Sinorhizobium fredii: one gene and its partner. The protein of the gene in region 1 binds, or shares a complex with, the protein of each later gene. Links are inferred from orthologs where the notes say so. Each region holds a gene or a part of one and is shown on either strand. Other genes may lie near its edges.

What was found. Proteins that work in one complex are often made in the same cells at the same time.
Region 2: the proteins of xseA (region 1) and NXT3_RS04525 are in contact, whole or in part, in a cryo-EM structure (PDB 8TXR), measured with the Escherichia coli proteins. The link is inferred for Sinorhizobium fredii from one-to-one orthologs.

Annotation. Positions count from the first base shown.
Region 1 is NZ_CP024307.1:295,659-303,229, reverse strand. The notes cover bases 2,471-5,430. They hold xseA (exodeoxyribonuclease VII large subunit), read right to left. Parts: upstream 4,763-5,430; coding sequence 3,179-4,762; downstream 2,471-3,178. Other genes in these bases: NXT3_RS01425 (helix-turn-helix domain-containing protein), read right to left, coding at 4,815-5,430; NXT3_RS01435 (NAD(P)H-dependent oxidoreductase), read right to left, coding at 2,578-3,168; NXT3_RS01440 (MarR family winged helix-turn-helix transcriptional regulator), read left to right, coding at 2,471-2,572. Also shown: NXT3_RS01450 (aminopeptidase), read left to right, coding at 1-929; NXT3_RS01445 (EamA family transporter), read right to left, coding at 1,075-1,947; more of NXT3_RS01440, read left to right, coding at 2,075-2,470; more of NXT3_RS01425, read right to left, coding at 5,431-5,609; NXT3_RS01420 (hypothetical protein), read left to right, coding at 5,735-6,145; NXT3_RS01415 (Gfo/Idh/MocA family protein), read right to left, coding at 6,202-7,188; NXT3_RS01410 (aldo/keto reductase), read left to right, coding at 7,498-7,571. UniProt on the Escherichia coli protein: Bidirectionally degrades single-stranded DNA into large acid-insoluble oligonucleotides, which are then degraded further into small acid-soluble oligonucleotides.
Region 2 is NZ_CP024307.1:951,959-957,114, forward strand. Bases 2,306-5,156 are described here. They hold NXT3_RS04525 (exodeoxyribonuclease VII small subunit), read right to left. Parts: upstream 3,933-5,156; coding sequence 3,678-3,932; downstream 2,306-3,677. Other genes in these bases: dxs (1-deoxy-D-xylulose-5-phosphate synthase), read right to left, coding at 2,306-2,368; NXT3_RS04520 (pirin family protein), read right to left, coding at 2,506-3,429; NXT3_RS04530 (histone deacetylase family protein), read right to left, coding at 3,936-4,865; NXT3_RS04535 (zinc-dependent alcohol dehydrogenase family protein), read right to left, coding at 4,929-5,156. Also shown: NXT3_RS04510 (TlyA family RNA methyltransferase), read right to left, coding at 1-362; more of dxs, read right to left, coding at 431-2,305. UniProt on the Escherichia coli protein: Bidirectionally degrades single-stranded DNA into large acid-insoluble oligonucleotides, which are then degraded further into small acid-soluble oligonucleotides.

The sequences.
Region 1 (7,571 bases):
TCGCCGGCGACAATCCGATGCTGCTTGCGTCCGAGGACCCGCAAAAGGTCGCCCGCGCCAACAGGGCGAACTCGATCGCCTACAAGCCGGCGCTCGAAAAGATTTCCAATTTCGACATCAACTGGAACATCGTCTCCTATCCGAATCCCTCCTGGGCGAAGCAGGTGTTTCCGGACGATCCGGAGGCGATCGCCGTCGAGAAGCTGGCAAGCGCCATCTTCGCCGCCTCCCGCGTCGACGCCGACGACCCGATCGCCGCCTGGGCGGAGCACAACGCCAATCTCCGCCGGCGTTCGGCCTGGCTGAACGAGGAGCGCTTCTCCGCGCTGCATTTCACCGGCCCAGGCACCGACCTGACGGTCGGCCTCGCCGACGGCCACGAATGGCACGGCGGCGCTTCCAGCGCGAAGAACGGCATCACCTGCAACCCGAACATTCCGACCGAGGAGGTCTTCACGACGCCGCATGCCTTGCGCGTCGAGGGGCATGTGTCGAGCACAAAGCCTCTGTCGCATCAGGGCACGCTGATCGACAACATCCAGGTCCGCTTCGAGGGCGGCCGCATCGTCGAGGCCAAGGCATCCCGGGGCGAGGAAGTGCTGAAGAAGGTGCTCGACACCGATGACGGCGCCCGCCGGCTCGGCGAAGTGGCGCTGGTGCCGCATTCCTCGCCGATCTCGGCTTCCGGCATCCTCTTCTACAACACGCTCTTCGACGAGAACGCCTCCTGCCACATCGCGCTCGGCCAGTGCTACTCGAAGTGCTTCCTCGGCGGCGCCAGCCTCAGCGAGGAACAGATCCGCGCCCAAGGCGGCAATTCGAGCCTGATCCATATCGACTGGATGATCGGCTCCGGCAAGGTCGACATCGAAGGCGTGCGCGCCGATGGCGGCCGCGTGCCCGTCATGCGCCAGGGCGAGTGGGCTTGAGTCTATGTAAGTCTTGCGCTGGCACCCGGCTACACCCCCCTCTGCCCTGCCGTGCAGAGGGGGGTGTAGCCGGGTGCCTCAGCTCACATGTCCAGCCATCGAAGGATGGATTTGAGCGCGGCGATGCCCCTGCATAATTCGATTGCTATGTCCTAAGGGACTCGGCACGCCGCGCCATCTGCGCCTGCTGACTCATCCATACACTGGCGAACACGACGGCGATCCCGATCGCTTGCACCGCCGTCACCTGCTGCCCAAGCACGCCCCAGCCAAGCAGGATCGCCACCACGGGGCTCAGGAAGCCGAGCGGCGAGACCTGGGACGGCTCCAGTCGTGACAATCCGCGGAACCATAGAAGATAGGTGAAGGCGGCGCCGATCAGGCCGAGATAGGCGAATCCCATCAAATGGGAGGCGGTGAGCGGTGGCAGCGAGGGTTCGAAGAACAATGCCACGGGCACGAGGAGAAGCCCGCCGGCCGCCAGTTGCCAGGCGGTGAAGGTCAGCGGCGAGACCGGCGGCGCCCAATGCCGGCTCAGCACCGTCCCGAAGGCCATGGAGACCGCGCCGGCAAGACCGGCCGCGACGCCCAGCGGATCGAGTGCAGCCCCGGGCGTCAGCACCAGCAGCGCCACCCCGGCAATGCCGGCGATGCCGGCAATGACGCTCAGCGCCTTGACCGGCGAACCAAGCACGACACGCGACAGCATGACGACGATCAGCGGCTGGATGGCACCGACGGTCGCGGCGACGCCGCCCGGAAGGCGGTAGGCCGAGACGAACAGCATCGCCCAGAAGAACGAGAAGTTCAGCGCGCCGAGCAGAAAGCTGCGCGGCCACCAGATGCCCTTCGGTATCTGCCGAACGACGAGCAGCAACAGCAGGCCGGCCGGCAGCGCTCTCAGCATAGCCACCGTCAGCGGGTAGCCGGCCGGCAGAAATTCGGTGGTAACCAGATAGGTGCTTCCCCAGATCGCCGGGGCTATGGCGGTAAAGGCAAGGTCGAGGTTCTGCTTCATTATCTTTGCCTAAAGTAACTTGACATCAAGATAACTGTAGCGGAGTTTATCTTGACGTCAAGACACCCACTTAGTAGTGCCATGGTGAAGGCGCGGAGCGGCTCCGCCTGTCATGCCGGGGGTGCATATGAAACACAGCGACAAGGACCACGTGGATCGGATCCTGGCCCAGTGGCGCCGGGAGCGGCCGGAACTGGACGTCGCCGCCATGGGTCTCCTCGGACGCTTGGGGAGGCTCAGGGCCCATATCGCCCGGGAGCAGGAGGCAGTCTTTGCCGAATACGATCTCACTTCGGCAAGCTTCGACGTGCTGGCGACGCTCCGCCGTTCCGGTCCGCCGTTTCAACTTTCGCCCGGCGAACTGCTTGCGGCAACAATGGTGACCTCCGGCACCATGACCAACCGCATCGACCAACTCGAAAGAGCAGGCCTCGTCGAGCGCCTGGACAATCCCGAAGACCGACGCGGCGTGATCATCGCGTTGACGCCGAACGGCTTGAAGCGCATCGATGCAGCGGCGGCGGCGCACGTCGCCAACCAGCAGCGCCTGATCGCGGGCCTTGAGCCCGAGGAACGGGAGGCGCTCGACGCGCTGCTCCGGAAATTCCTCGCGACCTTCGAATGAGCTGATCAGATCCGGCTCATCAGGGCGCGGACGCGCTCGATATGGCGCTTGCGCTTCGCCTCAGTCGCCCGATCCATATCGTGAAGGCTGACCATGCGGAACCTGACATCCTTGCTGCAGAAGGCGGCGATGCCGCGCTTCAGCAGGCGGCGAACCGGGTTGCCCATATAGAGATGGACGACCCACCAGGGCGAGCCGGTGGTCGTCAGAGCGCAAAAGAGCTTAATGTTGGTGAGCCGCGGGATGATGCATCCGCCCGCTAGATCATGGTCGAAGGCGACACCTGGAGCGAAGACCCGGTCGAAGAAGCCTTTCAGGATCGCCGGAAAATTGAACCACCATTGTGGAAAGACGAGCATCAGCCCGTCGGCCGCCTGCAGCCGCCCGATCCAGCCGGCAACTTCGGAGGCATCATATCGCTGGGAGAAATAGCTGGCGCGCTCGGCAGCGCTCAGGCACGGATCGAAACCTTCGCGATAGAGATCGAGCAGATCGACGGTGTTGCCGCGGCTTTCCAGGGTCTCCTTGGCGGCGCGCGCGACGCTCGCCGCAAAGCTGTCCTCGAGCGGGTGGGCGAGCACCATCAGAATTCGCATCGCCCCCCTCTCAGAACAGGCTGCCCTGCTTTGTCGGCTCGGCCGTCCGGGCCGATCGTTTCTTCGGCGCCGGCGCCGCCGGCGAGCCGCCCTCGCCCGCTACGGCCGAGACCCGGCCGTCGGCGAATTCGAGCGACAGCGTCATGCCCTCCGTCACTGCCGCCGCCTGCTTCACCGGTTCGCCCGCCGCATCACGCACCAATGCAAAACCGCGCTGCAGGACGTTGCGATAGGACAGCGATTGCAGCACCCGGTCCTGCGCCGCGAGCGCGCCCTTCAGCCGGCGCATTTCCGCGGCCATGGCTCCATCGGCGCGCGCGCTCAAGCCCGAGACACGGTCCGACGCGCGGTGGATCTGGCTGACGAGCCGCGACGGCAGCGCACGAAGCGACGCATCGGCGGCGGAAACGCGCGCCTGCCGACGGTCGAGCTGGCGCTCCACGCAGCGCTCGGCCTTGTTCATTGCCTCCAGAAGATGCCGGCGTTGCTCGCGGATCTTCGTCGTCAGGAGTTCGGGTCGCAAATGGGCCGCGATGCGCTCGAAGCTGCGGCGCTTGTTGGCGGTGTTCATCTGCAGACCGCGGCCAAGCCCGGCGGCCGCCTCGTCGAAGCGTCTCCTTGGCAGGGCGAGCAACTGATCGAGCGACGGCAGCGCCCGGGCGACCGCCCGCAGCGCGTGGCGGCGGTGATCCATCTGCCGTGTGGCGGCCGCCTGCAGGCGAGCCGAAAGATTGGCGGTCTGCGCCTCGAGATCTGCCTTCACCGGAACCGCCATCTCGGCCGCACCGGTCGGCGTCGGCGCCCGCTGGTCGGCCGCGTAGTCGATCAGCGTCCAATCGGTTTCGTGACCGACGGCTGAGATCAGCGGAATGGCGGAGGCCGCCGCCGCGCGCACCACCGCCTCGTCGTTGAAGCACCAGAGATCCTCGAGGCTGCCGCCGCCGCGCGCGACGATCAGCACGTCCGGTCGCGGAATGGCGCCGCCAATCTCGAGCGCGTTGAAGCCGCGGATCGCCGCCTCGATCTCGTCGCACGCCCCGTCACCCTGGACGCGCACCGGCCAGACGACGACATGGACCGGGAAGCGATCGGCAATCCGGTGCAGGATGTCGCGGATGACGGCGCCTGTCGGCGAGGTGACGACGCCGATCACCTTTGGCATGAAGGGCAGCGGCCGCTTCCTTGCCGCATCGAACAGTCCCTCTGCCGCGAGCTTGCGCTTGCGCTCCTCGATCATCGCCATGAGCGCGCCGGCACCGGCGGGTTCTAGCGAGTCGATGACGATCTGGTATTTCGACGAGCCGGGGAAGGTCGTGACCCGGCCGGTCGCGATCACTTCCATCCCCTCCTCCGGCCGGAATTTCAGCCGCGCGAAGGTGCCCTTCCAGATCACCGCCTCCATCCGGGCGCGATCGTCCTTCAGCGCGAAATAGGCGTGGCCGGAGGAATGCGGCCCGCGATAGCCGGAAATCTCCCCGCGCACCCGCACATGCTCGAAGGCCTGCTCGAGCGTGCGCTTGATCGAGCCGGACAGTTCCGACACCGAATATTCGGCGACGTTGGATGAAGAATCGGATTCGAAGAACGACGTCATGAGCCCTTTGTAGCCGACCGGGCGACGAAGATCAGCACTCCGTGGCGCCTTTCTACTGTTTTTCCGGCGAGGTGACCTTCTCGAAAAAGCGTCGCGTCGCGTCGTCCGCCGGGAAGAAGGATTCGATCAGCACGCCCTCCACCAGCGCATCCTGGGTCGAACCGAAGGTCGACAGCGTCGTGATGAAGCGCAGTTCCGTATCGCCGACACGCAGTTCGATCGGCAGCACGGGCAAACGATCCGTCGCGGGATAGCTGTCGAGCGCCTTGACGACCGCCGGATCGGCAGTGAGCCGGTCGAGCCGGCGCTGCAGCGGACTGCGAGGCCCCTGCAGCCAGGCCTCCGTCCGAACCCGCTGGACAAGGTCCGCGGCTGCCGCCTCCCAATTCACGACGAGGGTACGGACGCTCTCGGCGCCCAGGAAGGCGTCGAGGAAATTCTCCCCCGGCCCGAACGGCGCATCGGCGACCGCGGCAAGCGCTGCAAAGGCCGGATTGGCCATTAGTACGCTGTACTGATGATCGAGGACGAGGCCCGGATAAGGGTCGTGCCGGTCCAGCATCAAACGGATCGCGCCGGCGATGGCGGCCGGCATCGCGTCCAGGCCGGAGGCCGGACGCGTCGCCATGCGCGGCCGATAGCCGGCCGCGGAAAAGAGCGAGCCTTGGTCGCGCGCCGGAATATCGAGCACCGACGCAAGCCGGAGGATCATGCCCTCGGTCGGCCGCGAACGCCCGGTTTCGAGAAAGGAAAGATGCCGGGTGGAAATACCCGCCGCGGTCGCAAGATCCAGCTGGCTCATGCGGCGGTGACCACGCCATTCCTTCAACTGACTGCCGAATCCCATGGCGCCCTCCTCGTTGCGCGGCAAGAATGGGCCGAACACAGCGGGAAATCCATTACCTCAGAGGTAATTGGTTTGATGACCGCATCAGGCCAGCATTGCTCCATCGACAACCGAAGGAGACCGACATGCTCGCCCTTTCCCACCGCTCGCTTCTCAACAAGGCATTCCTTGCCGACGGCATCGTCTCGCTCGTCGCCGGCACGGTTTTGATCGTCGACGCCGCACCGCTGGCATCGCTCGTCAGCCCCGTCATTGCCCCGGGGGTCATCGGGCTTCTCGGTACCGGGCTGTTGCTCTGGGGCGCCTTCCATCTTGTCTCGGCAAGAAAAGGGGGCCCGAGCGCGCCGGCGGCCCGCATCAGCATCGCCGGCGACATCCTCTGGCAGGTTGCCAGTCTCGCCATTCTCGCGCTTGCCTATGCGTCGCTGACGGCAATCGGCATTGGATTGATCGTGGCGGCGATGGTCGGCGTCGCCGACTTTCTCTTCCTGAAACTCAAAGGTGCCGCCCAGGTGGGCATACGACCGGCCACTTAGCGTCCAGGCAACGAATGCGACGGCCCGCCATTTGGCGGACCGTCTTTCAATTTACCTCAGACCGTTTCCCAACCGTCTTTCTCGCTGGCGCGGTAGATCGCGTCGATGAACTTTTGATTGAGGCGCGAGCTCTCGAGCGTCACCACCTCTTCCGCCTCGCCCTTCGCCGCACGCGCGAAGGCTTCCGCCTCGAGCTTGTACTGGCGCGCATCCTGGAAGCGGAAAAGCTGCGATTGGGCGTGGTTCTGGTTGGTGAGTTCCACTTCCTCGCGGCCGTAGCGATCCGCATTGAAGGGGGATTTCACCTCGATGAACCCCTGGTCGCCGTGGAACACCATGACCTGGCGGGCGGCGAGCTGGGTGGAGATGTAGAAGCTCAGCTCGAAATCGCCGAAATCGGCACGCACGCTCGAATAGATGTCGGTGCCGAATTCAGGATCGCGGTCGGTATTGGCCTGGACGCGCAGCGGCTCCTTGCCGGTCGTGAAGCGCGTGGTGATCGCAGGATAGACGCCGATATCCGGCAGGCCGCCGCCGCCGAGCGCCGGGACATTGCGCATGTTGCCGGGATCGCGGTTGTAATAGGTGAAAGCACCCTGAACGTGCCGGAGCTTGCCGATCGCTCCCTCGGCGATGAGCGAGCGCACCTTCCGCCAGACGGGGCTGTAGGTGACCATATAGGCTTCCGAAACCAGCACCTTGTTGCGGTCACGCGCCGCGATCACCGCGTCAATCTCCTCGGCCTTGAGCGCCAGCGGCTTTTCGCAAAGCACATGCTTGCCGGCGTCGGCCGCCTTAATCGCCCACTCGACGTGCTGCGAGGTCGGGAGCGGAATGTAGACCGCGTCGATCACGTCGCAGGCAAGCATCTCCTCATAGGAGCCGAAGGCATGCGGCACCGAAAAGCGGTCGGCCATCGCCCGTGCTTTCGCCTGGTCGCGGCTGGCGATTGCCGTGACCACGCAATTCTCGGCATCCTGAATGGCGGGCACGACGAGTTCGCGGCCGATCCTGGCCGTCGACAGAATTCCGAAGCGCAACATGGGGCAGTCTCCTTTTTCGAGCGGAACATGAGTAAGGCTGTTGACGAGCCCGCATCCTGTTCGATTGCTGCAGGTCGGAGCGGGACGCGGGCGGAAAACGGCTCGCACCTGGCGAGGACCGATCGCGGTACGATTCCAAATCGCGCGATCAAGCGAACCGACACTATCGCCGAGGTACGTGCCTAGCAAGCCGTGCGCGGACCGGAAAATCGGCGGCAGCAGGTGTCCTTGGACCGGAAGCTGTCCTATGTTTCCCCAGCAATCCTCCCGATCGCAGCTCGTTTTCATCCAACCACATGGAGCGAAACCATGGTAATGCGCAGACTTGGCCGTACGGGTCTTTCCATTGCCCCGCTGGTCTTCGGCGGCAATGTGTTCGGCTG
Region 2 (5,156 bases), 660 kb from region 1 along the record:
ATCTGCCCGTGGCCGACATCGACCGCTACCACATGCGCGGCGCCGTGCTTCAACAGCACCTCGGTAAAGCCGCCCGTCGAGGCGCCGACATCGAGGCAGGTCCGACCTGCCGGATCGAAGCCGAAATGGGCGAGCGCGGCAACGAGCTTCAATGCGGCCCGGGAGACATAGGCCTGCGCCGGGTCATCGATGGTGATCGCTGCGTTTTCCGTAAAGGCGGCGGCGGGCTTGGTCACGGTGCGCCCGTCGACCTTGACGGTGCCGCGCTGGATCGCGTCCCGCGCGCGGGCGCGGCTGGCGACCAGGCCCTTGTTCAGGAGCAACTGGTCGAGGCGGAGGATGCTTTGCTTGCTATCGGACATGGGCCGTCATCGCCCGTCGAGAGGTATATTGCAAGCGTGTTCCGTTGAGCCGCGCGGTTCTAAGATTTCTAGCCGGCCGCGCCGAGATCCACCGACTGCTTCTGGCCGAGCGCCTTGAAAACGGTCGATACGATGCCGGCCCGGTCGAGGCCGGCCTGGGCATACATGGATTCGGGCTTTGCCTGCTCCATCCAGATGTCCGGCAGCACCATCGGCCGGACTTTGAGGCCGCCGTCGAGCAGGCCTTCCTCCGCCAGGAAGTGCAGCACATGGCTGGCGAAGCCGCCGATGGCGCCTTCCTCGATGGTGATCAGCACCTCGTGGTGACGTGCAAGCTGGCGGATCAGTTCCTGGTCGAGCGGCTTGGCGAAGCGCGCATCGGCAACCGTTGTCGAAAGGCCGGCGGCATCCAGGTCCTCGGCCGCCAGCAGACTGTCCGCGAGCCGCGTTCCGAAGGAAAGCAGCGCCACCTTGGTGCCCTCTTTGATGATCCGCCCCTTGCCGATCTGAAGAATCTCACCCCGTTCAGGAAGCTCGACGCCGACGCCTTCGCCGCGCGGATAGCGGAACGAGATCGGGCCGTCGTCATAGCCCGCGGCGGTGCGTACCATGTGCTTCAGTTCCGCCTCGTCGGCGGCCGCCATCACCACGAAGCCCGGCAGCGAGGCGAGATAGGTCGTGTCGAAAGAGCCGGCATGGGTCGGCCCGTCGGCGCCGACGAAACCGGCCCGGTCGATCGGGAAGCGCACCGGCAGGCCCTGGATCGCCACGTCGTGCACGACTTGGTCGTAGGCGCGCTGCAGGAAGGTCGAATAGAGCGCCGCAAAGGGCTTGTATCCTTCCGCGGCAAGGCCGGCGGCGAAGGTCACCGCGTGCTGCTCGGCGATGCCGACGTCGAAGCAGCGCGACGGATGCACGGCCGCAAACCGGTCGAGCCCGGTGCCGGACGGCATGGCGGCGGTGATCGCCACGATCTTGTCGTCGAGGCTAGCCTCCTGCACCAGCGCATCGGCGAAGACGGACGTGTAGGCCGGCGCGTTCGGCTTGGCCTTCGCCTGGGCGCCGGTGATCACGTCGAACTTGTTGACGCCATGATATTTGTCGGCGGCGGCCTCGGCCGGCGGATAGCCCTTGCCCTTCTGCGTTACCACATGAATCAGCACCGGTCCGCGCGCATTGTCGCGGACGTTGCGCAAGACCGGCAGCAGATGGTCGAAGGAGTGACCGTCGATCGGGCCGATATGGTAGAAGCCCATCTCCTCGAAGAGGGTGCCGCCGGTGACATAGCCGCGCGCATGCTCGACGGCGCGGGTGATCGCCCGGTCGACCGTCTTGCCGAGATAGGCGGTCAGCTTCTTGCCGACCTCGCGGATGCCCATATAGGTCCGACCGGAGGCAAGCCGTGCCAGATAGGCGCTCATGGCGCCGGTCGGCGGGGCGATCGACATGTCGTTGTCGTTGAGGATGACGATCAGCCGGGCATCGAGCGCGCCGGCATTGTTGAGCGCCTCATAGGCCATCCCGGCCGACAGCGCGCCGTCGCCGATGACGGCGATGACATTGCGGCTCTTGCCGTCGAGATCGGCAGCGACCGCCATGCCGAGGCCGGCGGAGATCGAGGTCGACGAATGCGCCGCGCCGAACGGGTCGTATTCGCTCTCGGCGCGCCGGGTGAAGCCGGAAAGACCGCCTTCTTGACGCAGCGTGCGGATGCGGTCGCGCCGCCCGGTCAGGATCTTGTGGGGGTAGCACTGGTGGCCGACGTCGAAGATCAGCCGGTCGTGCGGCGTGTCGAAGACCTTGTGGATGGCGATCGTCAGTTCGACGACGCCGAGGCCGGCGCCGAGATGGCCGCCGGTGCGCGACACCGCATCGATCATTTCCGCACGCAGTTCGCTCGCCAGCTGCGGCAGGTCCTTGTCGTCGATCCTCTTCAGATCGTCGGGGACATTGACCTTGTCGAGCAGCGGGGTCGCCGGCATCGGATTGGTGGGCAGTTGTGTCACGCTGCGTGCCTCGTGCGCGCCGCCGGGCGACGCGCGAACTGTTGGTGATTTCCGTCTTATCGGCTGTTTAGACGCAATCGTCGTTGAATGCAAAAATTAGGCATTCCTGCGTCGCCAACCAAGGGCTCGACGAAAAATTAGCTTGCCGGCAGGGGAATGAACTCCTCCTCGTCGCCCGGCACGATGTCGAAGCGGCCGCTCGCCCATTCTTCCTTCGCCTTGTCGATGCGCTCCTTCGATGAGGACACGAAGTTCCACCAGATATGCCGTGGCGAGCCGAGTGCAGCTCCGCCGAAGAGCATCACGTGACAGCCGGACGGCCCCGCCGTGATGGTGATCTCGTCGCCGGGCCGGAAGACGAGAAGCTGGTTGTCGGCGAAATGGTCGCCCGCAATTATCGCTTCGCCCGAGAGAATATAGATGGCGCGTTCCTCCCATTGGGCGGCAAAGGGAGCGCTGCGGCCGGCCTCGATCGACAGATCCACATAAATAGTGTGCGTGAAGGTCGAGACGGGCGAAGCAGCCCCTTCGAAATTGCCGATGACCACGCGCGCGCGAACGCCTCCGTCGGCAAGATGCGGCAGCATGTGTTCCTCGGTATGGGCGAAGACTGGATCGACTTCTTCCTTGTCATCGGGCAGCGCCAGCCAGGTCTGCAAACCGGAAAGCGAGCGCTCACGGCCGCGCTGGCTTTCCGGCGAGCGTTCCGAATGGACAATGCCGCGCCCTGCAGTCATCAGGTTCACGTCGCCGGGGCGAATGACCATTTCGGTGCCGAGGCTGTCGCGGTGCTTGATCTCGCCGTCGAAGAGATAGGTGACCGTCGACAGGCCGATATGCGGATGCGGACGCACGTCGATCGCCTGGCCGGCCCGCAGCAGCGCCGGTCCCATGCGGTCGAAGAAGATGAACGGGCCGACGAGCCGCCGCCGCGCCGTCGGAAGCGCCCGACGCACTTCTAGGCCGCCGATGTCGCTGGTGCGCGGGATGATCAGATGTTCTATGGCGTCGCAGGCCGGCTTGTCGCCGGCGAGCGGATCGGGACCGGGAAAAAAGGACATGGCGCTTGCTCCGGTTGGTGGCGTTTCAGCTTGAAACTAGCGCCGATCCTTCTCGCTCGATAGCGGATGTCGGCGAACGAAGTGTTTCCCAAGCTACAATGGTGACGACAGGCCTGGCCCCTCACCCCTCCCCTCCGTTCTGACGGGAAGAGGGGACCGAGTTGGCGCCACAAGTCCCTTCGCCCGGCCTGCGGGGAGAAGGTGCCGGTAGGCGGATGAGGGGCAAATTCTCGGACGAAAGCCGATGGCTATTCCGCGTCGAGCGGCTCCACAGCTTGCGGCTTGCCGTTGCGATCGAGGCGGATTTTCTCGATGCGGTCCTCGGCCGCCTTCAGCAGCGTCTCGCAATGCTTCTTCAGCGCCTCGCCGCGCTCATAGATTTCGATCGATTTGTCGAGCGCCACATCGCCGCGTTCGAGCGCGGAGACGATCCGCTCCAGCTCCTCGACGGCCTGCTCGAAGGAGAGGGCGGAGACGTCCGCCTGCGTATTGTCGTTGTTCATCAATTACCCTCTCATCAGTCTCAGTATGTGCATGCCGGCCGATTCGGCGAGCCCCTGCAGGTCATAGCCGCCCTCGAGCATGCTCACCACTCGGTTGCCGGCGCTCCTGCCGGCGGCCTCCATGAGGCGTCCGGTCGCCCAGTCGAAGTCCTCCGCCACAAGATTGATCTGCGCCAGAGGATCGCGGTAGTGCGCGTCGAAACCGGCGGAGATCAAGACGAGGTCCGGCCGGAAATTGTCGAGAGCAGCAAGAACGCGGCTTCGGAACGCATCGCGGAAGTGCTCGCTGCCGCTATTGGGGGAGAGCGGCGCATTGACGATATTGTGCTTGACGCCGGTTTCTTCTTTGGCGCCGGTGCCCGGATAGAGCGGCATCTGGTGGGTAGAGCAGAACAACACCGACGGGTCGTTCCAGAAAATGTCCTGCGTGCCGTTGCCATGGTGCACGTCCCAGTCGACGATGGCGACCCGCTCGACGCCGTGCGCCTTCTGTGCATGGCGCGCGGCAATCGCGATCGTGTTGAAGAAGCAGAAGCCCATCGCCTTGTTCTTCTCGGCATGGTGGCCCGGCGGGCGGGCCGCGACGAAGGCGTTGTCGGCCTCGCCGGCGAATACCGCGTCGATGGCGGCGACGGCGCCGCCGATGCCGGTCAGCGCCGCCACGAAGCTTGACGGGCTCGCATAGGTATCGGCTTCGATCTGGTTGATGTCCTCGTCCGGCATCGCCCGGGTGATCGACCTGAGGTGCTCCTCGGAATGGGCAAGCAGCACCAGGTCCTCGCTGCCCTTCGACGCCTCGATACGCGTGAGCGGCGCGAAATTCGGATGCTCCAGCGCGAGGTTCAGCGCCCTCAGCCGATCCGGTCGCTCCGGGTGCCCCTCCGGAACTTTGTGTTCCTGGAAGAGGGCATTTTCATAGAGATGCGTGGTCATCCGCGCAAAGCTAGTGCGCGTGCCTGTCAAAATCCATGGCCGCGACAGCAAAAGTCCGAATTTTCAACAGCGCGGATCGAGCAGGATCTTGCCGTTGCGGAGCGGATCGGACTGGTGTGCCAAGGCTTCGCGATGCCGGCTCAACGGATAGGTTGCGGCGACCGGGCTCGCGAACAGCCCGTCGCGAAGGCCCGCAAAGCTTCGGGCAAAGGCTGCCTCGAGGGCGTCGCGCCCGGCGGAGTGGACCCAGGTTCGCAGCCAGAGGAAGGCGAAGCGAAAGTCGGGGCGGCC